Linked DNA regions of Indioceanicola profundi. The protein of the gene in region 2 interacts with the protein of the main gene of each other region in a pairwise test. Links are inferred from orthologs where the notes say so. Each region holds a gene or a part of one and is shown on either strand. Other genes may lie near its edges.

Region 1 (14,979 bases), on a different replicon or contig from region 2:
TGATGGCGGGCGAACGGCTGACCCTGGACCATGCCGTTGAGTTCGCCCCGAGCGGAACTGTCGTCTACGAAATCACCCAGGACCCCATCCGCGACGAAACCGGGCGCATCATCGGCGCCCTGCTGGTCGCCCGCGACGTTACCGACCGCCGGCGGGCGGAAGAGCAGGCGCGCCGCATCGGGGCGGAGATGGAGGAGCGGATTGCCGAACGCACCATCGAGCTCGAGGCTGCCGCCCGGGCCCTGGTGGAGCAGGAGGCGGAGTACCGCGCCCTGTTCGAATCGGCCGCCGTCGGGCAGGTGCAGATCGACCCTGACGGCCGCTTTACCCGCGTCAATGAGCGTTTCTGCGAGATGATGGGGTATGAGGCGGAGGAGCTGCTAAGCCGCAGCTTCAATGACATCACCCATCCGGGCGACCGCCACGATCTGGAGACTTTCGCCGCCCTGCTGAAGGGAGAGCGGGATCTCTACCATGGGGAAAAGCGCTGCCAGCGCAAGGACGGCCGGATCATCTGGATCGAGCTGTTCATCCGTCTGCTGCGCGATCCGGACGGACAGCCGCTGCGCACCATCGCCGTGGTCTACGACGTTACCGACCGGCGGGAGACGGAAGAGGCGCTGCGCCGCGCCAATCTGGAGAAGTCAGCCCTGCTCGCGCAGCTGGAAGCCTTGTTGGAGGAGGCGCCGGCCGGTTTCGCCTTCTATGACCGCCAGGGCCGCTATGTCCGGGTCAATGCCATGCTGGCGGAGATCAGCGGGCTCAGCGCGGAGGACCATCTCGGTAAGCATGCAAGCGAGGTGATGGGCGCCAACGGCGAGCGGATGGAGGAGATCGTCGCCCGCGTGGCCGCCACGGGCCATGCCGTGGAGAATGAGGAGTTTGCGACCAACGCCGGACCGAACCGGGATCAGGCGCGCCATTTCCTGATCAGCTTCTTCCCTGTGTGGAGCGACAGCCGGGTCCTGATCGTCGGGTCCGTCCTCACCGAGATCACCGATCAGAAGCGTCATTCTGAGCGGCTCCGCCTGCTGCTGGCCGAACTGGACCACCGGGTCAAGAACACGCTGGCCAAGGTCCAATCGCTGATTACCCAGACCAAGGGCCAAGCCCGGTCGCCGGAAGAGCTGGCGGCGGCGCTGGAGGGGCGGGTACGGTCCATGGCCCGCGCCCATGGCGCCCTGATCCGCGGCAACTGGGAAGGCGCCCTGTTGCGCGCCCTGGTCGCCGACGAGCTGGCGCCTTACCAGGCCCCCGGTGGAGCCAATGTCATCATCCATGGGCCGGACCTGGCGCTGCGACCGAGTTCCGCGCTGGCGCTTGGGCTGGCGCTGCACGAGCTGGCCACCAACGCCGCAAAGTACGGTGCGCTCTCCACCACCGCCGGGCGGGTCACGGTGCGCTGGGCGCTGACGCCCATGGGCGGCATTGACCTGGTCTGGGAAGAGGCTGGCGGCCCGCTGGTCGCCCCGCCCACCCGCCAGGGCTTCGGCACCATGCTGGTGGAGCGCAGCCTTGCCTATGAGCTCGGCGGGGAGGCCAAGCTGGACTTCCGCCCCGGCGGGCTGGTCTGTCGCGTCTCCATCCCCGCCGACCAGCTGATCCACGACGCGGAGCCCCCGCCCCCCGATGCGCCGACGCCGGAGCTGGTGCTGCGCGACGGCGGCATTGCGGGGCCGGTGCAGCGCATCCTGATCGTGGAGGACAGCGCCCTGGTCGCGCTGGACCTGCAATTGACGGTGGAGGCGGAGGGCTGGACCGCAGTAGGCCCCGTCGCCCGGCTGGAACGGGCGTTGGAGCAGGCCCGCAAGGGGGAGATCGACGGGGCCATCCTGGACATCAATCTGGATGGGCATGAGAGCTTCCCCGTGGCCGACATCCTGCGCGACCGCGGCGTGCCCTTCATCTTCTCCACCGGCTACGACCGCGGCACCATGCTGCCGGAGCGGTTCCGCGACGTTCCGGTGCTGCAGAAGCCCTTCGCCCAGGATGCCCTACGCCGCACCCTGATGGCGGCCTTCAGCTAAGTCGGGCGGGCTACCCGCTGGATGGCCCGCCCACCCCTCCTACTTCGGCCCCATGCGCAAGGCGCCGTCCAGCCGGATGGTCTCGCCGTTCAGCATTGTGTTCTCACAGATATGCAGGGCAAGCGCCGCATACTCCTCCGGCCGGCCGAGGCGGGAGGGGAACGGCACCGACTTGCCCAGGCTGTCCTGCGCCTCCTGCGGGAGGCCCAGCATCATGGGCGTGAAGAAGATGCCGGGCGCTATCGTCATCACCCGGATACCGCTGCGCGCCAGCTCCCGCGCTGCCGGCAGGGTCAGGGCATGCACGCCGCCCTTGGAGGCGCCGTAGGCCGCCTGCCCGATCTGCCCTTCGAAGGCGGCGACGGAGGCGGTGTTGATGATCACGCCCCGCTCCCCGTCCGCGTCCAGCGGATCGAGCCCGGCCATGTCGGCCGCCGCAAGGCGCAGAACGTTGAAGGTGCCGATCAGGTTGACCTGGATCACCTTGGCGAACAGCTCCAGCTCATGCGGCCCGTTCTTGCCCAGGATCTTGGCCGGCGGGGCGATGCCGGCGCAGTTCACGGCGATGCGGGCGGCCCCGTGCTTCGCCCTGGCTTGTTCCAGAGCAGCGGTGACGCTGTCTGCACTGCTTACGTCCGTCCGGATCGCGATGCCGCCGATCTCCTGCGCTACCTGCTCCGCCGCCTCCAGATTCACGTCCAGCAGGGCCACCTTCGCCCCCGAAGCCGCCAGCCGCCGCGCCGTCGCCGCCCCGAGGCCGGAACCGCCGCCCGTCACCAGTGCGGCCATACCCTGAACATTCATCGCCGTTTCCTCCGAAGTGTCTGATCTTGTTCGGGCCGCCGGCCCTGTTGGCGACCCTCTTAGCAGAGCACTGCGATATTGTCGCCAGCGTCGGAACACCCATATCAGGGCTATGGACAAGAGCAGCTCCCCCCATACCGATGCCCCCGGCGCCAAGCCCTATGAGGCCGCGGCGGAAGAGGCGCTGAAGATCGATCCGGTCAAGCTGGAGCGCGACACGCGCCTGGTATTGGCCCGGTTCTGGACCAAGCTGCGCGACAGCATGGCCCGGGTTCCCTTCGTGGAGGATGCGGTAGCGGCCTTCTTCGCTGCCACGGACCCGAAGACGCCCTTCCGCGCCAAGGCGGTCCTGATGGGGGCGCTGGCCTATTTCATTGCCCCGATCGATGCGTTGCCGGACTTCGTGGCCCTGCTAGGCTTCTCCGACGACGCCACGGTGCTGTTCCTGGCCATCAGGACGGTGCAGAGCCACCTGACCACGGAGCATTACGAGCGCGCCCGCGCATGGCTGAAATCCCACCGCACCGGCCCGGTCAGCCAGGACGAGGTGGTCGGCGGGACGGTTCTGGATCATGATGCCGGCCCTCAGGCCGGGCCATCGTCCGGCCGCGGAGAACCGGGCACGGCATGAGCGCGACTTTCATCGACAGGCTGTTTCCCGACGTGCCCCGGCCCGCGGTCTGGCTGGGGCTGGGCGGGCTGATCCCGTTCTATGGCTGCGTGCTGGCAGCCTATGTGCTGCCGCATCCCTACAACGCCATGGGGATGAACCTGCTGAAGCCCTATGGCGCTGTAATCCTGAGCTTCCTGGGCGGGGTGCATTGGGGTCTGGCGCTCGCCGGATTCGGCGGGCCGCGGGTAACGGACCCGATGAACCAGCCGCCCCCGACCATGACCCTTCAGCGGCTGGGCTGGAGCGTGGTCCCCTCCATCATCGCCTGGGCGGCCTTCTTCCTGACCGGCTGGCAGGCGGGCTTCCTGCTGTTGCTGCTGGCCTTCGTCGGCATGCTGTATGGCGACCTGCGGGCGGTGGAGGCCGGAACCGCCCCGCTCTGGTACCTGAATCTCCGCCGGAACCTGACTTGGCTGGTGGCTTTCGCCCTTGTGCTGGCATTGGTCCGGCCGCTGATCCCGTACAACTACTGAGGCGGATGCCGGTCCGCCGCACCCTGGGCGCGGACGAACCGGCTTCCTGACATTCAGGCGATCAGCCGGCTGAGCGCATCGGCAATGGCACGCTCGCCGGGCCCGCGCAGGCCGCCGGGCAGCTCCAGGCGATGCCAGCTTTCGTCCATGCCGGTGGCTTCGGCAAGGAAACCACCAAAGCTGTTGGCGGATCGGTCGACCTGGACCAGCAACATGAAGCCGCCGCTTCCATCCGGCTGGAACACGAGCTCGACCTCGTCCAGCTTCCGCCGTCCGGCGCGGCTCACGGGTCGGAACTCGAACTCCTGCACGAACCCGTGCCCGCCTTTCCAACGCGGCCGGTGCTCCACATCGGTCTTGTAGAGCTGGAAGCCGAGCGACTGCATGGCGTTCAGCGCGTCGAGCTGGACCGGGGCCGGCCGGATCACCAGCGCGTCATCGTCCGTCGCGTCGATGGCGGCCGGAATGTCCAGCCGGGTCCGCAGCCAGGCAGGGGCGTGGCTGCGCCCGAGGGCGACAGGCGTATGCAAGGGCAGATCGATGGCGAAGCCCATGTCGCGCTGCTCGCCGGCACCGAGCTTGAAGCCCCGCGCAAGCTGGGTGCTGGCAACGACGCGGCTTTCCTTCACCTCCTTGTCGTTCACCTCGACCAGCACATTGGTGACGATCTCGGCCGCAACCTCGGTCACGTCCTGGTCGACGGAGCCGCCCTTGATGATCATACGGCCCGTCAGCTTCTGCCCGAGTTCGGTGACAGGGGCATCCAGGATGGTTTCAACGGTAGCCCCGCCGATGCCTACGGACGCGAGCAGTTTACGGAACATTTCGGGCTCCTTTGTTCTTCAGATCCTAGATTGTGCCTTGCTTCACAGATGCAATGGATGGCGGCCGAGGTTCCGCCAGAGCTCAGGGGTGGTCCGCTGGTTCCATTCTCCGCTGCCGCCGCTTCATCGCCTCGCGCCGGGCGAGATAGAGGGCGCTGCCGATAATCAGCACGGCGCCAACGCCGGTCCAGATGTCAGGAATTTCCGCGAACAGCACGACCCCAAACAGGGTGGCGGCAAGCAGGCGCAGATAGTCGAAGGGCGCCACGAAGCTGGCCTCCGCCCCCACCCGATAGGCCCGGATCACCGCCGCCTGGCTGGACACGCCCAGCAGGCCCATGAGCAGCAGCAGGCCCGCCTGCTCCAGGCTCGGCATCCGCCAGACCAGTGCCGCCGGAACGGCAAGCGCGATGGCGGAGAACAGACCGAAGGTGAAGAGCAGCGTCAGGTCCCGCTCCTCCCCCGGCATGGCCTTCACCTGGGCGGCGCTGGCGGCTACGAAGAAGGCGTTGCCCAGCGCCGCCAGGGAGGCGAACTGGAGGCTTTCCACGCCGGGCCGCAGGATTACCAGGACCCCGGCGAACCCCACCAGCGTCGCCGTCCAGCGCCGCCACCGCACTACTTCCCCCAGGAACAGGACGGCCAGCAGCACCATGAACAGGGGCTGGGCGAAGGTGATGGCGGTGGCGGTCGCCAGCGGCAGATGGGTGAAGGCGTAGAACCCGCAGACCATGGCGGCCAGCCCCGTGCCCGCGCGGTAGACATGGCGGAACGGGTAGCGCGGCACCGCCGTGGCCCAGCCAGCCCGCGCCAGGAAGGGCAGCACCGCCAAAAGGCCGACAGCCGCGCGGAAGAAGACGATTTGCGTGCTGTGCAGGCCCGTCGTTCCCAGCAGCTTGACCAATGCCGCCATGCAGGCGAAGCCGAGGGCGGATGCCAGCATCCACAATGCCCCCCTGAGATTCACATTCAGAACTGCCCGCCGCTTGGGCGCGGCGGCTGAGCCGGAAGCGGGGTCGTCAGGGCGGGGAATTCGGCTGTCGGGCATGGGCGGCGCGCACCCTACCCGCAAATCCTGTTGAAGGGCCACGGCAAATCCGGTCACAGCAGTGGGCCGGCGTGCCGGTTATGGAAGGGGAGAATAATGGCGGAACGGATTTTGTATCTGGACCTGGACGGGGTCCTGGCCGACTTCGACCGCGGCGTGGAAATTATCACCGGCAAGCGGCCGGACCAGCAATCCACCCGCGCCATGTGGAGCGCCCTGTCCCGCCATGCGGACTTCTTCGGCACGCTGGAGATGATGCGCGATGCCAAGGAACTGTGGGAGTACTGCGCCCCGCACAAGCCGGTGATCCTGACGGGTCTGCCGCTGGGCAACTGGGCCGCGGCCCAGAAGCAGCGCTGGGTCGCGAACATGCTGGGCGAGGATGTGGAGGTCATCACCTGCATGTCGCGGGACAAGCCGAAATGGTCCCGTCCCGGCCATGTGCTGGTGGATGACCGGGAGAAAACCAAGGGCGGGTGGGAGGCGAATGGCGGAACCTTCATCCTGCACACCTCCGCCGCCACATCCATCAGGGCGCTGAAGGAGCTCGGCTTATGACCGGGGCTTAATGCTTGCGTCCCCTGTCAGCCGGCCGGCGATTCCTGCCGGCTAACGGGCGTGGTTTTCCCGCAGGCGGGCGGACCGGCGGGCGTGGGGATGCCGGCAGCGGCACGTCCCGCCATTCGCCCGGCGACAGCCCGTCCAGGGTCCAGTCCCCCACCCGCCAGCGCACCAGCCGCAATGTGGGAAAGCCCACCGCCGCCGTCATACGCCGAACCTGCCGGTTCCGCCCCTCCCGCAGGGTCAGGCTGATCCAGCTTGTCGGCACCGAGAGACGGAAGCGCACCGGCGGATCGCGCGGCCAGAGGTTCTGCGGCTCCTCCATCCGCGCCGCCTCGGCGGGCAGGGTCGGCCCATCCTTGAGGTCCACCCCGGCGCGCAACGCGGCCAGCGCTTCCTCCGTCACCTCGCCCTCCACCTGCGCCCAATAGGTTTTGGGCAGCTTGTGCTTCGGATCGGCGATGCGCGCCGTCAGGCTGCCATCGTCGGTCAGCACCACCAGCCCCTCGCTGTCCCGGTCCAGCCGCCCGGCCGGATAGACGCCCTGCACCGCCACATAATTCTTCAACGTCCGCCGCCCCTCCTCATCGGTGAACTGGCAGAGCACGTCATAGGGCTTGTTCAGCAGGATCAGGCGCGGCATGGGCGGCTATGTCCGCAGCATCTCGTACATCAGGATCGCCGCGGTGGCGGAGACGTTCATGGACTGCACCCAGCCGGACCCGGGAATGGTCGCCACCTCGGCGCAGGCCTTCAGCGTCGCCTCCGGCACGCCATGCTCCTCGTTTCCCATCACCACCGCGGCCGGCTTCGAACCGGTGCCCAGGCGGGCGAGCGGGCGGTGGTCGCCAAGCGCGGTGCCCACGGTGCGGTACCAAGCCCCGAGCCGCTTCAGCCGCTGGGCGAAGCGGTCGGCGCGCAGGATCTCCACGAACTCGAACCCGCCCTCCGCCACGCGGTACGCGGCCTCCGACGGAAGCGCCTGGCCGGGATGGTCGGACACGACGATGCGGGGCAGGCCCAGGAAGGCGGCGGTGCGCACGATGGCCCCCAGATTGTGGGGGTTGGAGACGCCGTCCAGCAGCAGCAGCGGCTGCCCGGCCCTGGCCCAGCCTTCCGCCTGCGCCTCGTCGAAGGGCTGCACCGGTCTGGGGACGGCATAGGCAACCACGCCGCCATGCATGGCTGAGCCGGCGATCTTTTCCAGCTCCGCCCCCTCGACCAGCCGGTAGGGGCGGCGCAGCTCCGCCAACCGGGCGCAGGCCTCGCCGAGATGGAGTTTCATCCTGTCATCGAAATAGAGCCGCTGCACCCGGCCAGGATCGCGGGCGAACAGCGCCTGCACGGCTGGCAGTCCAGCGATGCGGAAGGGCTTGTCCACGGCCTGAGCGTCGCGTGCGGGCCCGCGCTGCGGCCGGTCCTGCTGCTGTCGGGGGTGCCCAGCACGGCCCCGGTCCGGCCGTGCGCCGGGCTGACCACCGCCGGCTCCCCTGCCCGGCCCCTTGGATCTGTTCATTCCATCCCCGAAAATGCATCCGCCCCGCCCAGGATTAGCCTAGGCGGGGCGGTAGGGTCAAAAGCTCCGTCCGGGATCACTCCGCGGCCGGCAGCTCTTTTGAAACCGGCGGCTTCGGCTTGCCGGGATGGGCCATCAACCAGCGCCCAATGCGCCCGAACCTATGGATCAGCCGGATCGATGCGGTCCTGACGTCATCCACTGCCAGCAGCATGGCCGGCATCAGGATCAGCACCAGGAAGGTGGCCGTACCGATGCCGAAGACGAAGGTGATGGCCATCGGCACCATGAATTGGGCCTGGACGTCGGTTTCCAGCATCAGCGGCAGCAAGCCGAAGATGGTGGTCAGGGACGTCAGCGTCACCTGCCGAAGCCGCTCCGCCGAGCCATGGACAACAGCGTGTTTCAGAGGCTCGCCGGCGGAATGCCGCTCATCAATGCTGGTGACTACCTGGATGCTGTCGTTCACCAGGATACCGGCCATGCCCATGATGCTGATGTAGCTCCACATGGTCATGTCCGCCCCCATGACGAGGTGCCCGAAGACGGCACCTGCGATGGAGAAGGGGATCACCATCATCACCGCGACCGGCCTGGCGAAGCTGCCCATGATCCAGGCCAGAACCAGATAGATGGAGACCAGCGCCACCACGATGCCGGCCATGAAGTCGGCCCAGAACTCCGCCTCCTGCTCGGCCCCGTCGCCCATGTCACGGGTAATGCCATATTTCTCCAGGATGGCCGGCAGATACTCCTTCTCCACGGTTTCCCGGATTTCACCCGGATTGGCGACGCCGATATCAACCTCGGCAAAGAGGGAGAGGGTGCGCTTGCCATTGGTGCGCAGGATACGGGCAAGGCCAGGGCGCTCCTCCAGCTCGACCACATCGCCCAGCGGCACCTCCATGCCCGCCGGGGAGCGGAGCCGCAGATTGCGGAGCGCTTCCTCCGTCTGGTCGGCGGCCGGAAGGCGGACGCGTAACGTGATCTCCTCGTCTCCGCGGGCGAACCGCTTGGCAATAGCGCCATCCAGCGCATCACGGAGCTGGCGCCCCACGGTCTCGCTGGTAAAGCCCAGAGCCTCGCCGCGCGGTGTGACCCGGACCACCATCTCATCCTTGCCGGCAGGCAGGTTGTCCTGGATGCCGCTGACGCCGGCAAAACCGCGCAGCACGTCCTGAAGCTCCAGTGAGGCCTTCTTCAGGACATAGGGGTCGTCGTGCTGAAGCCGCCAGCCGACACCGCTGCCGCCGAACCCACCGCGATCCTCCTCGAACACCACCTCGTCGATGCCGGGCAGAAGCTTTATCTCCTTCTCCCACATCTTCAGGATGTCTGGCAGGCGGTCATCGCGGGCATCCGGGGAAATCACCTCCACCTGCAAACCGCCCATATAGTCGCCGACCTGCTCTACCACGCGGCCTTCAACGGTTGCCCCGACTTGGCCGAGGGTCATTGTGACCAGCTCGCCCCGGCCGTAGCCCAGCTCCTGCTCCACCCGGTAGATCGCGTTCTCCGCCTCATCCAACTGCTGCGCCACCACCTCCCGCGGGGTGCCGGGCGAGAAGAAGACGTTGAGCGCCATGGCCTGGCCTTCCGGCTGGGGCGAGAAGGCGAAGTTCACCCGCCCGCCGGCCTGGAGGCCAATGGCGATCACCATGGCCGCCACCGCCGCGGCGATGGTGGCGTAGCGGTTGTCGACGGACTTCTGGATGATGGCGGTGAAAGGGCCGTCGCGGAAGCTGTTGAAGGCGTGATCGAACCTGACCCGCCACCGACTCGGCCGGCCATTGTCCTTTTCCAGCGCATGCTTGATGTGGCTGGGGAGGGTAACGAAGCAGCCCACCAGGCTGGCGATGATCACCGAGATGGCGACCATCGGCAGCGGCTCCACGAAATCACCGGTGGTTCCCTGCATCATCAGCATCGGCCCGAAGGCCGCGACCGTGGTGATGGCGGCGGCCGTCACCGGCCAGAACATCCGGCGCGCGGCGGTTTCGACAGCCCGCTTCGGGTCCCAACCGCGCTCATGCAATGTCTGGGCGTGCTCGGCCACGACGATGGCGTCGTCGCAGATGATGCCCACCATCATGATCAGCGCGAACAGGCTCATCATGTTGATGCTCTGCCCCAGCCAGAGCATGATCGCGAAGGTCACCGCCATGGAGGTGATCACGTCGACCACGATCCAGGCCGTGACCCGGACGCGCAGGAAGATGAACAGCACGGCGAAGACCAGGATCATGCCGCCGAGGGCATTGTCCAGCAGCATGTCGATCCGCTGCTCCAGCTCGCCTGTTTCCCGGTTGAACACCTCCAGTTTCACGTTCGGCGGAAGCGTGGAGATGTAGGAGGCCAGATACTCGTCGACCGTCCGGGTGATCGCCAGCAGATCGCCGTTCTTGGCCTTCTGCAGGCTGAGCTTGATGGCGGGATTGCCGCCGTGGCGGTTGACGGATGCGCCGTCCTCATAAGTTTCGCTGACGTTCGCGATCTCACCCAGGGTGAGCCGGCGTCCGGTCTCGTCCACCCGCAGGGTCAGGCCAGCGACGCCGGCGGCGTCCTCCTGCTGGCCCATGGTGCGGACCTGCTTTTCCAGCCCGCCGGAAAGCGAACCGGAGGGAACGTCGGTGGAGGACTGGCCGATGCGCCGCGCCACGTCCGATAGGGTGACGTCCAGCCGCTCCAGCTCCGCGGCAGGGATTTCCACCCAGATTTCGGAGTCCCGCATGCCGCGGACACTGACGCGGTCCACGCCCCGGTTCATCAGATCGTTGCGCAGCTTTTTGGCATGGGCCCTGAGCGCCGTCTCAGGAACCGGCCCGGACAGCACTACGTCCATGATGTCGTCGAAGATTTCGAAACGTTGGATGACCGGCTCCTCGGCACCCTGCGGAAGAGTGGTCACGTTGGCGACGGCCTGCTCCACATCCGACATGGCCTTGGTCATGTCGGTGCCGTTCTTGAAGTTGATGAACAGCTCGCCGATGCCTTCGCGGGACCGGCCGGTGACGTCGTCGACGCCGTCCAGGTAGCGGACCTCGCGCTCCAGCGCTTCGACGATGCTGCGGTCCACATCGTCGGCGGAAGCACCCGGCCAGGTTACGAAGACGGCCATTCCGGGAACCTCGAAGTCGGGCTCCATCTGGACTTCGAGTTTCTGGATTCCCCAAAGGCCGCCGATCAGCATCAGGGCCATGACGATGTTCGCCGCGACGCGGTGGCGGACGAAGCTGCGGATGATGCCGCCGGGGTTCATTTCCCGCCCTCCATGCTCTGGCTCGTGCTACCACCGCCTTCGGTGCTTGTCGCCTCACCGCGGATGGACACCTTCAGGCCGGGCCCGATCTCCTGGAAACGGGTGGTGACCACCTTGTCGCCATCCTCCAGCCCCGCCCCGATATAAACTGCACCCCCGTCGCGGGAGACGACCTGCACTGTGCGGATATCCAGGCGGTTCTCGGCGTTGATCACATAGACCCGATCCTCGCCATGCAAAGCCGTAGGCGGAAGCTGCACGACCGACTGGTAGGTGCGGTCGGGCATTTTGACTTGCACGAATGCGCCGGGACGCAGCGGCGCATCCACGAAGTTGCCGTCCAGCCGCACATAAATGCCGACACCGCCAGCAGCGGTGTCGATCCGGTCGATCACGCGCTCAACATGCGCGGGATAGCTGAGCTGGGTGCCGCCTAGGTTCCACACCACCTCCGCCGGACGGCCGAGGATACCCTGCCCGTCCGAGGCCAGCCTTCCGTAGGCATCGGTGGGGAGCGTCACCTGCGCCTCCAGCGCCGTGGCGCCGGACAGGGTGGCGACGCGGTCGGAGGGGCCGATGCGCATGCCGCGCTCGGCATTCACATTGCCGACGAAGGCATCGAAGGGAGCGACCAGCCGGGTGCGCTGCAGATCGGTCTCCGCCTTCCTCAGTGCCGCGCCGAGCCGCTCGACCACGGCTTCCTGCTGACGCACGCGGGCCTCCATGGCGCGCCAGTTGTTCTCCGCGGCAGTGAAGGTCTGCTCCTCCTGCGCCACGGTGAGCTGAGTCTGTTCCAGGCGCGGGGCCGCAATGGCGCCCTTCTTGAACAGCTCCTGATTACGGGCAAGCTCCCGCCGGCGGAGTTCGAGCTGCTGGCGTGCCAGCGCAACCTTGGCCTCTTCCGCCTCCACATTGGCGCGGAACTCGTCCAGCCGGGCCTTGGCCTCATCCAACTGGGCGCGGGTCTCGACCACCGTGAGCTCGTAATCCAACGGCTCGATGGTCATCAGCAGCTCGCCCTCGCGGACTACGCCGCCATCGTTCAGAACCGGCGACACCTCCTCCACCGTCCCAGCGACCAGGGCGCGCAGATCGACCCAACGTCCGGCGGCAACGGTCCCGAGAAGCTGGATGGTGGGCTGATGGTCGGTCCGATAGGCGACGACTGTGTCCACGGCCCAGACCTGCTCTGGCTTGGCTTCCCGCTGTACTTCGGGCTTTGTCACCGTGAGGGTCCAGTAGGCAACCGCCGAGCCGAGCAGGATGGCTATTGGAATCAGCGGCCGCCGCCACCGCTTGGCCATGCGCCAGGAGGCGCGTCCGATACCGGACAAGTTGATACGGCCACGGCCAACCGACGGCGCGGCAACGGTCTCCGATGCGGCACTTGCCACAACGGGCCGGAAAGTTGCGTCCAAGGAATCCATGCCCCTCTCCTGCGCGAACAGGTATTGCTGTCGAGGCACCCCCGCCGCGTCCTTCCCGCGGAGGGTGCGCCCATCCCCGCGCCCTTTCAAGCAGGCGGCGTGCCAGTTTACCGGCCCGATGAAAAAGCCCTGGATTTGCGCGGATCGGCGGCATTGCCCGGTCGTGGACCGGGTCGGAGCTGTAGCAGGATTCGCGAACGAATGGCGTAGTCGGCCACACGGGAAGTGGCGATGGCGATCCGCCGCTCGACCTCCCGGAGAGCCCCAGGGCACGTCATGCGCGCAGACCCGAACCGAGTCGCGTGGAAACGTTGGATCAAACTTTCAGTCAGAAGACGGCTTCAGCCGGCACTGGCCAGAGCCAGAAGCAATCCGGCGCCGAGCAGTAGGCCGCCGGTAATCCGGTTGAGCGCTCTGGCCGCAGCCGGTCCGGACAGGCGTGCCGCCAGCCGGTCGCCGCCAGCGGCATAGGCCATGATCCAACCGAACTCGATGACCAGCATTCCGGCGATCAGAATGGTGAGCTGCGGAGCCAGCGGCCCAGCGGGATCGATGAACTGGGGGAACAGCGCCGCCATGAAGATCAGGGCCTTGGGATTGCTGACGGCGACCAGCACGCCTTTCAGCAGCAGGGGCCAGCCGCCGCTACGCGGAACCTGCCGCACATCGGCGGATTGCGCCGGGTCCGCGGCCTCGGCCACCGGGGCACGCCAAGCCTGGACGCCCAGCCACGCCAGATACGCCACCCCTGCCCATTTGAAAATCTGGAACGCGGCGGGAGACGCGATCAGCAGCGTCCCGACGCCGAGCGCTGACAGCACCGCCAATGCCGCCAGGGCCAGACACATGCCAACCCCCCCCAGGCCGCCCCGCGCATGCCATGCGTCAACCCGAAGCCCAGGGCCAGGAGCATGTTCGGTCCCGGCGTCATGGACAGGAAAAAGCAGGTCACCAGAAATATGGCGAGTGTATGCGAGCTCATGCAGTCGGCCATGATCTGCGGAAGGCGGGAACAGACCATGCCGCGCGTACGGCCGGCAATCGCATATCGGACGGGTCAGGAATGCAGCAGCCGGAATCTGCCGGCGGTCGGCTGCTGCACCCCCGTCCTGGGAAGCATGCTCACCACCAGGTCTCAATCTGAGCTCCGAAGGTGAGATTGCTGGTGCCGTCGCCGGTGCCCAGCAGACCGGCATCGCGGGCCGCATCATTCCAGTCGGCATAGGTCACGAACAGGCGCAGCTCCGGACGGTCGAAGAAACTCCGGCCCGCTTTCAGCGTGGGTGCCAGGGTCACCTTGGTGAGCGTGCGGGTCGATCCCTGCTCCGGCATCACGCGGTCATGGCCGACCTCCAGCGCGAGGGCGAAGTGGTCGGTGAAGTGATACATCGGTCGCGCGCCGATGCTGAACCAGTCCCGCCGATCGGCGGGATCGCCTCCGGTCTGCTGCTCGAACAGCGCGACCGCCTGGGCCGACCAGTTGCCGATCTCGCTGAAGGTGAATTGGTCGACGATCCGCCAGGTCCGGGTGCCGCTGCCGACCGTATCGTCCGGAATGTTGGAGAGGGTGGAGCCTGCCCCCTGCCCGTACTGCACCGCGACCGTGTTGGAGCCGCCGAACAGTCCCGACTGGCTGTGCTGAAGGGTGAGGAAGAAGCCATTCTCGCCCTCGAAGCCGTCCCGATTCTCCTCCGAGATGCGGATGTCGCCGCCGATGGCCAGTGTGCCGCCGGGATTGACCGCAATGTCCGTCAGGCGGAAATCGTGCCGGCTGACCGCCCTGTCGGTGACCTGGATGCGGGCATCGGTGATGGTACGCTCGCTCCCCAAGCTGTCGCGGACGTCGAAACTATCGAAATCATCCTCGGAGTTGCGGAACCAGGCATAGGAGAACTTGCCCCAACCCAGGTCCAGATCCTCCATACCGGCGCCAGGACCGGTGGCGTCCCAATAATAGAAGTCGATGATGTGGACGTCGTTACGCTTATAGAAGCGCTTGCCGCCCCAGAAGGTGGCGGTGCCGAGGATACCGTCGAACAGGTTGGTGGCCCCCACCCAGGCTTGGCGGAAGGCGGCCTCCGTGGTTTCGAAATCCCCCTCGCCTTCCACCAGATAGGCCAGCAGGGCCGTGACGCTGAAGCGCGCTCCCCCTTCCGTCTCCGCCACCAGCGCATCGAGCTGCAGCTCGCTGAAGACCTCGCACTCGTTGCCCAGGCGGTATTTCGAGCGGGCGCCAGGCACTTGGAAGCAGACTTGATCGCCGCCCCGCTCATGCCCGCCGATGCCGGCCCGTAGATAGCCCGTGAAGTCCAGCGCATAATCGTCGAACATGCCGGGCAGCCCCTTGTCCTTGGCCGCCCAGTTGCC
Region 2 (4,243 bases):
CGCAGGTTCACCGCACGGACATCCGCCTGCGGGCTGAAGCCGTAGGTCACCACGCGGCGGTCCACACGCCCGATCAGCGCCTGCACCTCCGGATGGTCGATGCAAAGGGCCGCGAAGCCGTAGAAGGGGATGTTCTCGACGAAGCGATCGAAAGCCTTCTTCTCCTCCTCGAACGTCCCGTAATGGTCCAGATGCTCCGGGTCCATGTTGGTGACGATGCCGATGGTGGCCGGCAGCCGGGTGAAGGTGCCGTCGCTCTCATCCGCCTCCACCACCATCCAGTCGCCCTGGCCCAGCTTGGCGTTGGTGCCGATGCTGTTGATGATGCCGCCATTGATGATGGTCGGGTCGAACCCGCCGCCCTCCAGCAGTGCGGCCACCATGCTGGTGGTGGTGGTCTTGCCATGGGTGCCGGCAACGGCGATTGACCATTTCAGGCGCATCAGCTCGGCCAGCATCTCTGCGCGGCGCACCACGGGCACCATCTGGTCCCGGGCGGCGACGACCTCCGGATTATCCCTTTTCACGGCGGAGGAGATGACGACCACGGCCGCCTCCCCGATATTCTCCGCCCGGTGGCCGATATGCACCGTCATGCCCAGCTTGCGCAGCCGCTGGACATTGTAGTTGTCAGCGATGTCGCTGCCCTGGACCGCATAGCCCAGATTGTGCAGCACCTCGGCGATGCCGGACATGCCGATGCCGCCGATGCCGACAAAGTGCAGCGTGCCGATGCTGAGCGGCATTGCCCTCATCGGGACACCCCGCAACGGCGGACGGGCTGGAGCAGGGCGGCCGGGTGACCGCCAGCGCCAGTCGCAGCGGGACGGGGCTCCGCGGCGGCGTCATTGGCAACAGGTCCGCGTGCTCCGTCATTGGCAGGCGCCCGCAGGCATACGGAGCGGAACAGGTTCAGCGTAGTCATGCCGCGGTCTCCCGGGACGAAGAGTTGGAATTTCCGTTGGCGCCGGTGCTGGTGCCGGCGACGGACAGGACGGCGTCGGCCAAGCGCTGGCCGGCATCGGGAATGCCCCATATCCGTGCGGCATGGGCGCGCGCGGGGAGCTGCATCGGGTCGGCCAGAAGCTCGTTGAGCCGTGCGGCCAGCCGCTCCGCGGTGAACTGGGGGTTCGGCATCAGCCAGGCCCCGCCGGCTGCTTCCACGGCACGGGCGTTGGCGGTCTGGTGGTCGTCCGTGGCGTGCGGATAGGGTACCAGGATTGCCGGACGCCCGGCCACGGTCAGCTCCGCCACGGTGCTCGCCCCGCTGCGGCAGATCATCAGATGGCAGGCGGCCAGCCGCTCCGGCATGTCCTTGAAGAAGGGGGCCAGCGTGGCCTGCACGCCCATGGACCGGTAAGCCTCCGCCGCGGCCTGCAGATTCTCCGTCCGGGCCTGCTGCACGATGGACAGGCGGGCGCGTTGGTCCTCGTCCAGCATGGCGACGGCGCGCGGCAGCACCTCGCCGAAGATGCTGGCGCCCTGGCTTCCGCCGGTGACCAGGATGTTCAGCGATCCGCCGGGCTGGATTTCCGGATAAGGACGGTCGCGCAGTGTGACGATAGCGGCGCGGACGGGATTGCCGGTGCGCTCCAGCCGTGCGCTGTCGGCGGCATCCACGCCGCTGACATGCTCGAAGCTGGTGCAGATCATGTGGGCCTTTTTCGCCAGCATCCGGTTGGCGCGGCCCAAAACGGCATTCTGCTCATGTAGCACGACCGGGATGCCCAGGCGCTGGGCGGCGAAGACCGTGGGAACCGACGGATATCCGCCGAACCCTACCACCAGCGCCGGGCGCAGCCGCTTCAGAAGGCCGCGCGCTTGCCAGGTGCCGATGCCGATCTCCGTCACCATGCGCAGCTTGCCGGCGATCCCGGCAGTCACGGTGGCCGCGCGGATACGCTCCACCCGCACCTCTCCCAGCGCGTCGCCGAAGGCCTTGCCGCGGGTGTCGGTGATCAGCACGACCTCGCGGCCGCGGACCAGCAGCTCACGCGCCAGCGCCTCGGCCGGGAACATGTGCCCGCCGGTGCCGCCTGCGGCCAGAACGATGGGGGAAAGGGGGCTGGCGGCGGTCATGCCACGTCTCCGGGGCCGAAGCGACGGCGCGTCAGGGCCAGCAGCATGCCCATGCCGATGCCCAGCGCGATGAGGGAGGAACCGCCATAGCTGATGAAGGGCAGGGTCATGCCCTTGGTCGGCATCAGGTGCAGGGTGGACCCCATATTGACCAGCGCCTGCAGCCCGAACTGCATGACGAGGCCAGCGGCGGCCAGCATCACGAACAGGCTCTGATCGTTGAAGGCGCGGGAAAAGCTGCGCAGCACCACGAAGGCGAACAACGCCAGGATGATGATGCACCAGAGCAGGCCCAACTCCTCCCCCGCCACGGCGAAGACGAAGTCCGCATGGGCGTCGGGAATGGACATCTTGACCGTGCCCTGGCCCGGACCGGTCCCCCAGAGGCCCCCGTTCTGGAAGGCCTCCATGGAGCGGGCGACCTGATAATTATCGCCGGAGGAGGGGTCGAGGAAGCGGTCGATGCGGCTCTGGACGTGGTGGAACAGGAAATAGGCGCTGACCAATCCGGAGACGCCGAGCACGGCCAGCCCGGCGACCATCACCATGGGCAGGCCGGCCAGGAAGAACTGGCCGAAGAAGACCACGGACACCACGAAGGTCTGGCCCAGGTCGGGCTGGCTCATCAGCAGCAGCACCACGGTGGCCCAGAGGAACAGGCAGATGAAGTAACCGGGGAAACCCTCCTGGCTGCGCTGCAGACTGAACATCCAGGCGGCGACGATAACGAAGCCGGGCTTCAGGAACTCCGACGGCTGGAGCGACAGGCCGGGGATGTGCAGCCACCGGGTCGCGCCCTTGATCTCCACGCCCATCACCAGGGTCAGCGCCACGCCGATGACGGACGCCAGGAACAGTCCCAGCCCCAGCCGCCGCACCGTCTTCGGCGACAGCAGGGAGACACCCACCATGATGACCAGGGCCGGCAGCAGCATCATCAGATGCCGCTCGATGAAGTGATAGGTGGACAGGCCGATGCGTTCCGCGACCGCCGGGCTGGCGGCCTGGATCAGCACCACGCCGATGGCGGCGATCAGCAGGACCGCCAGCATCGTCCAGCGATCGACCGTCCACCACCAGCGGCCCAGGATCGAATGGTCGGTGCGGGAGAAGGTGAAGCTCATCAGGCCTCCTCCGCCGCGGCGGCAAGTGTGGTCGCCAGTTTGGCGAAGTGGTCGCCGCGCACTTCGAAGTTCGGATACTGGTCGAAGCTGGCGCAGGCCGGCGACAGCAGCACCACCGCACCCGGGATACTGTCCCCGCGCGCCGCCTGGAAGGCGGTAGGCACGGCGGTCTCCATGGTCCCGCAGCGGGTATGGGGCACATTGTTGGCGGCCAGCCAATCGGCAAACTGGTCGCTGGCCTCCCCGATCAGGAAGGCGTGGCGGATGCGGCGCATGTGCCGCTCCAGCCCGTCCAGCCCGCCCTCCTTGGGCTTGCCGCCCAGAATCCAGTAAATGGCCTCGTAGCAGCCCAGCGCCTTCTCGGCGGCATCGGCATTGGTGGCCTTGCTGTCATTGACGAAGCGCACGCCGGCCGCTTCGGCCACGAACTGCTGCCGGTGCGCCAGGCCGGGGAAGCTGCGCATGGCCTCCGCGATCACCCCGGCCTCCACGCCCGCGGCGCGGGTCAGGGCATAGGCGGCGCAGGCGTTCTGCCAGTTGTGCCGGCCGGGCAGGGCGGGGCACTCGGCCATGTCGATCACCCGCACGGCTTCTCCGCTGGTGTCGTCCAGCATCACGCCGTCGGGTGCGCTGATCCCGCCGGGCACGAAATCCTCGACGGAGATTCGGACAACCTTGCGCCCGCCCTCGGCCTCCAGGCTGTCGGCCATGGCAGCGGTGGGGGCGGTGTCGATGCCGATGATGGCGGTGGGGGAGGAAGCGCCTCCGCGAAAGGCCAGCCGCTTCGCCGCAATGTAGCCGTCCATGCCGCCATGGCGGTCCAGATGGTCCGGCGTGATGTTCAGCAGGCAAGCGGCGTCGAAGCCCAGGCTGGGCGTCAGCTCAAGCTGGTAGCTGGACATCTCCAGCACATAGATGTCGCCCCGGCCCAGCGGCTCGAAGGTCAGCACCGGCGTGCCTAGATTGCCGCCGACCTGGATGCGCCGGCCGGCATGCGCCAGGATGTGGCCGGCCAGCGCCGTGGTGGTGCTCTTCCCGTT

The links.
Region 1: the proteins of murG (region 2) and DOL89_RS20800 interact in binary tests that used the Escherichia coli proteins (3 or more experiments, as listed by UniProt). The link is inferred for Indioceanicola profundi from one-to-one orthologs.

What each region holds. Positions count from the first base shown.
Region 1 is NZ_CP030127.1:1,046,839-1,061,817, forward strand. The notes cover bases 5,994-8,794. They hold DOL89_RS20800 (TrmH family RNA methyltransferase), read right to left. Parts: upstream 7,927-8,794; coding sequence 7,060-7,926; downstream 5,994-7,059. Other genes in these bases: DOL89_RS20790 (hypothetical protein), read left to right, coding at 5,994-6,407; DOL89_RS20795 (pseudouridine synthase), read right to left, coding at 6,415-7,053; DOL89_RS20805 (efflux RND transporter permease subunit), read right to left, coding at 8,003-8,794. In the rest of the region: DOL89_RS20760 (PAS domain S-box protein), read left to right, coding at 1-2,027; DOL89_RS20765 (3-hydroxyacyl-CoA dehydrogenase), read right to left, coding at 2,067-2,831; DOL89_RS20770 (YkvA family protein), read left to right, coding at 2,944-3,462; DOL89_RS20775 (DUF3429 domain-containing protein), read left to right, coding at 3,459-3,977; DOL89_RS20780 (sporulation protein), read right to left, coding at 4,031-4,801; DOL89_RS20785 (DMT family transporter), read right to left, coding at 4,884-5,849; more of DOL89_RS20790, read left to right, coding at 5,946-5,993; more of DOL89_RS20805, read right to left, coding at 8,795-11,185; DOL89_RS20810 (efflux RND transporter periplasmic adaptor subunit), read right to left, coding at 11,182-12,612; DOL89_RS25890 (LysE family translocator), read right to left, coding at 12,954-13,460; DOL89_RS20820 (maltoporin), read right to left, coding at 13,735-14,979.
Region 2 is NZ_CP030126.1:664,511-668,753, forward strand. The notes cover bases 1-3,000. They hold murG (undecaprenyldiphospho-muramoylpentapeptide beta-N-acetylglucosaminyltransferase), read right to left. Parts: upstream 2,080-3,000; coding sequence 922-2,079; downstream 1-921. Other genes in these bases: murC (UDP-N-acetylmuramate--L-alanine ligase), read right to left, coding at 1-755; DOL89_RS03215 (FtsW/RodA/SpoVE family cell cycle protein), read right to left, coding at 2,076-3,000. Outside these bases: more of DOL89_RS03215, read right to left, coding at 3,001-3,203; murD (UDP-N-acetylmuramoyl-L-alanine--D-glutamate ligase), read right to left, coding at 3,203-4,243. UniProt on the Escherichia coli protein: Cell wall formation. Catalyzes the transfer of a GlcNAc subunit on undecaprenyl-pyrophosphoryl-MurNAc-pentapeptide (lipid intermediate I) to form undecaprenyl-pyrophosphoryl-MurNAc-(pentapeptide)GlcNAc (lipid intermediate II).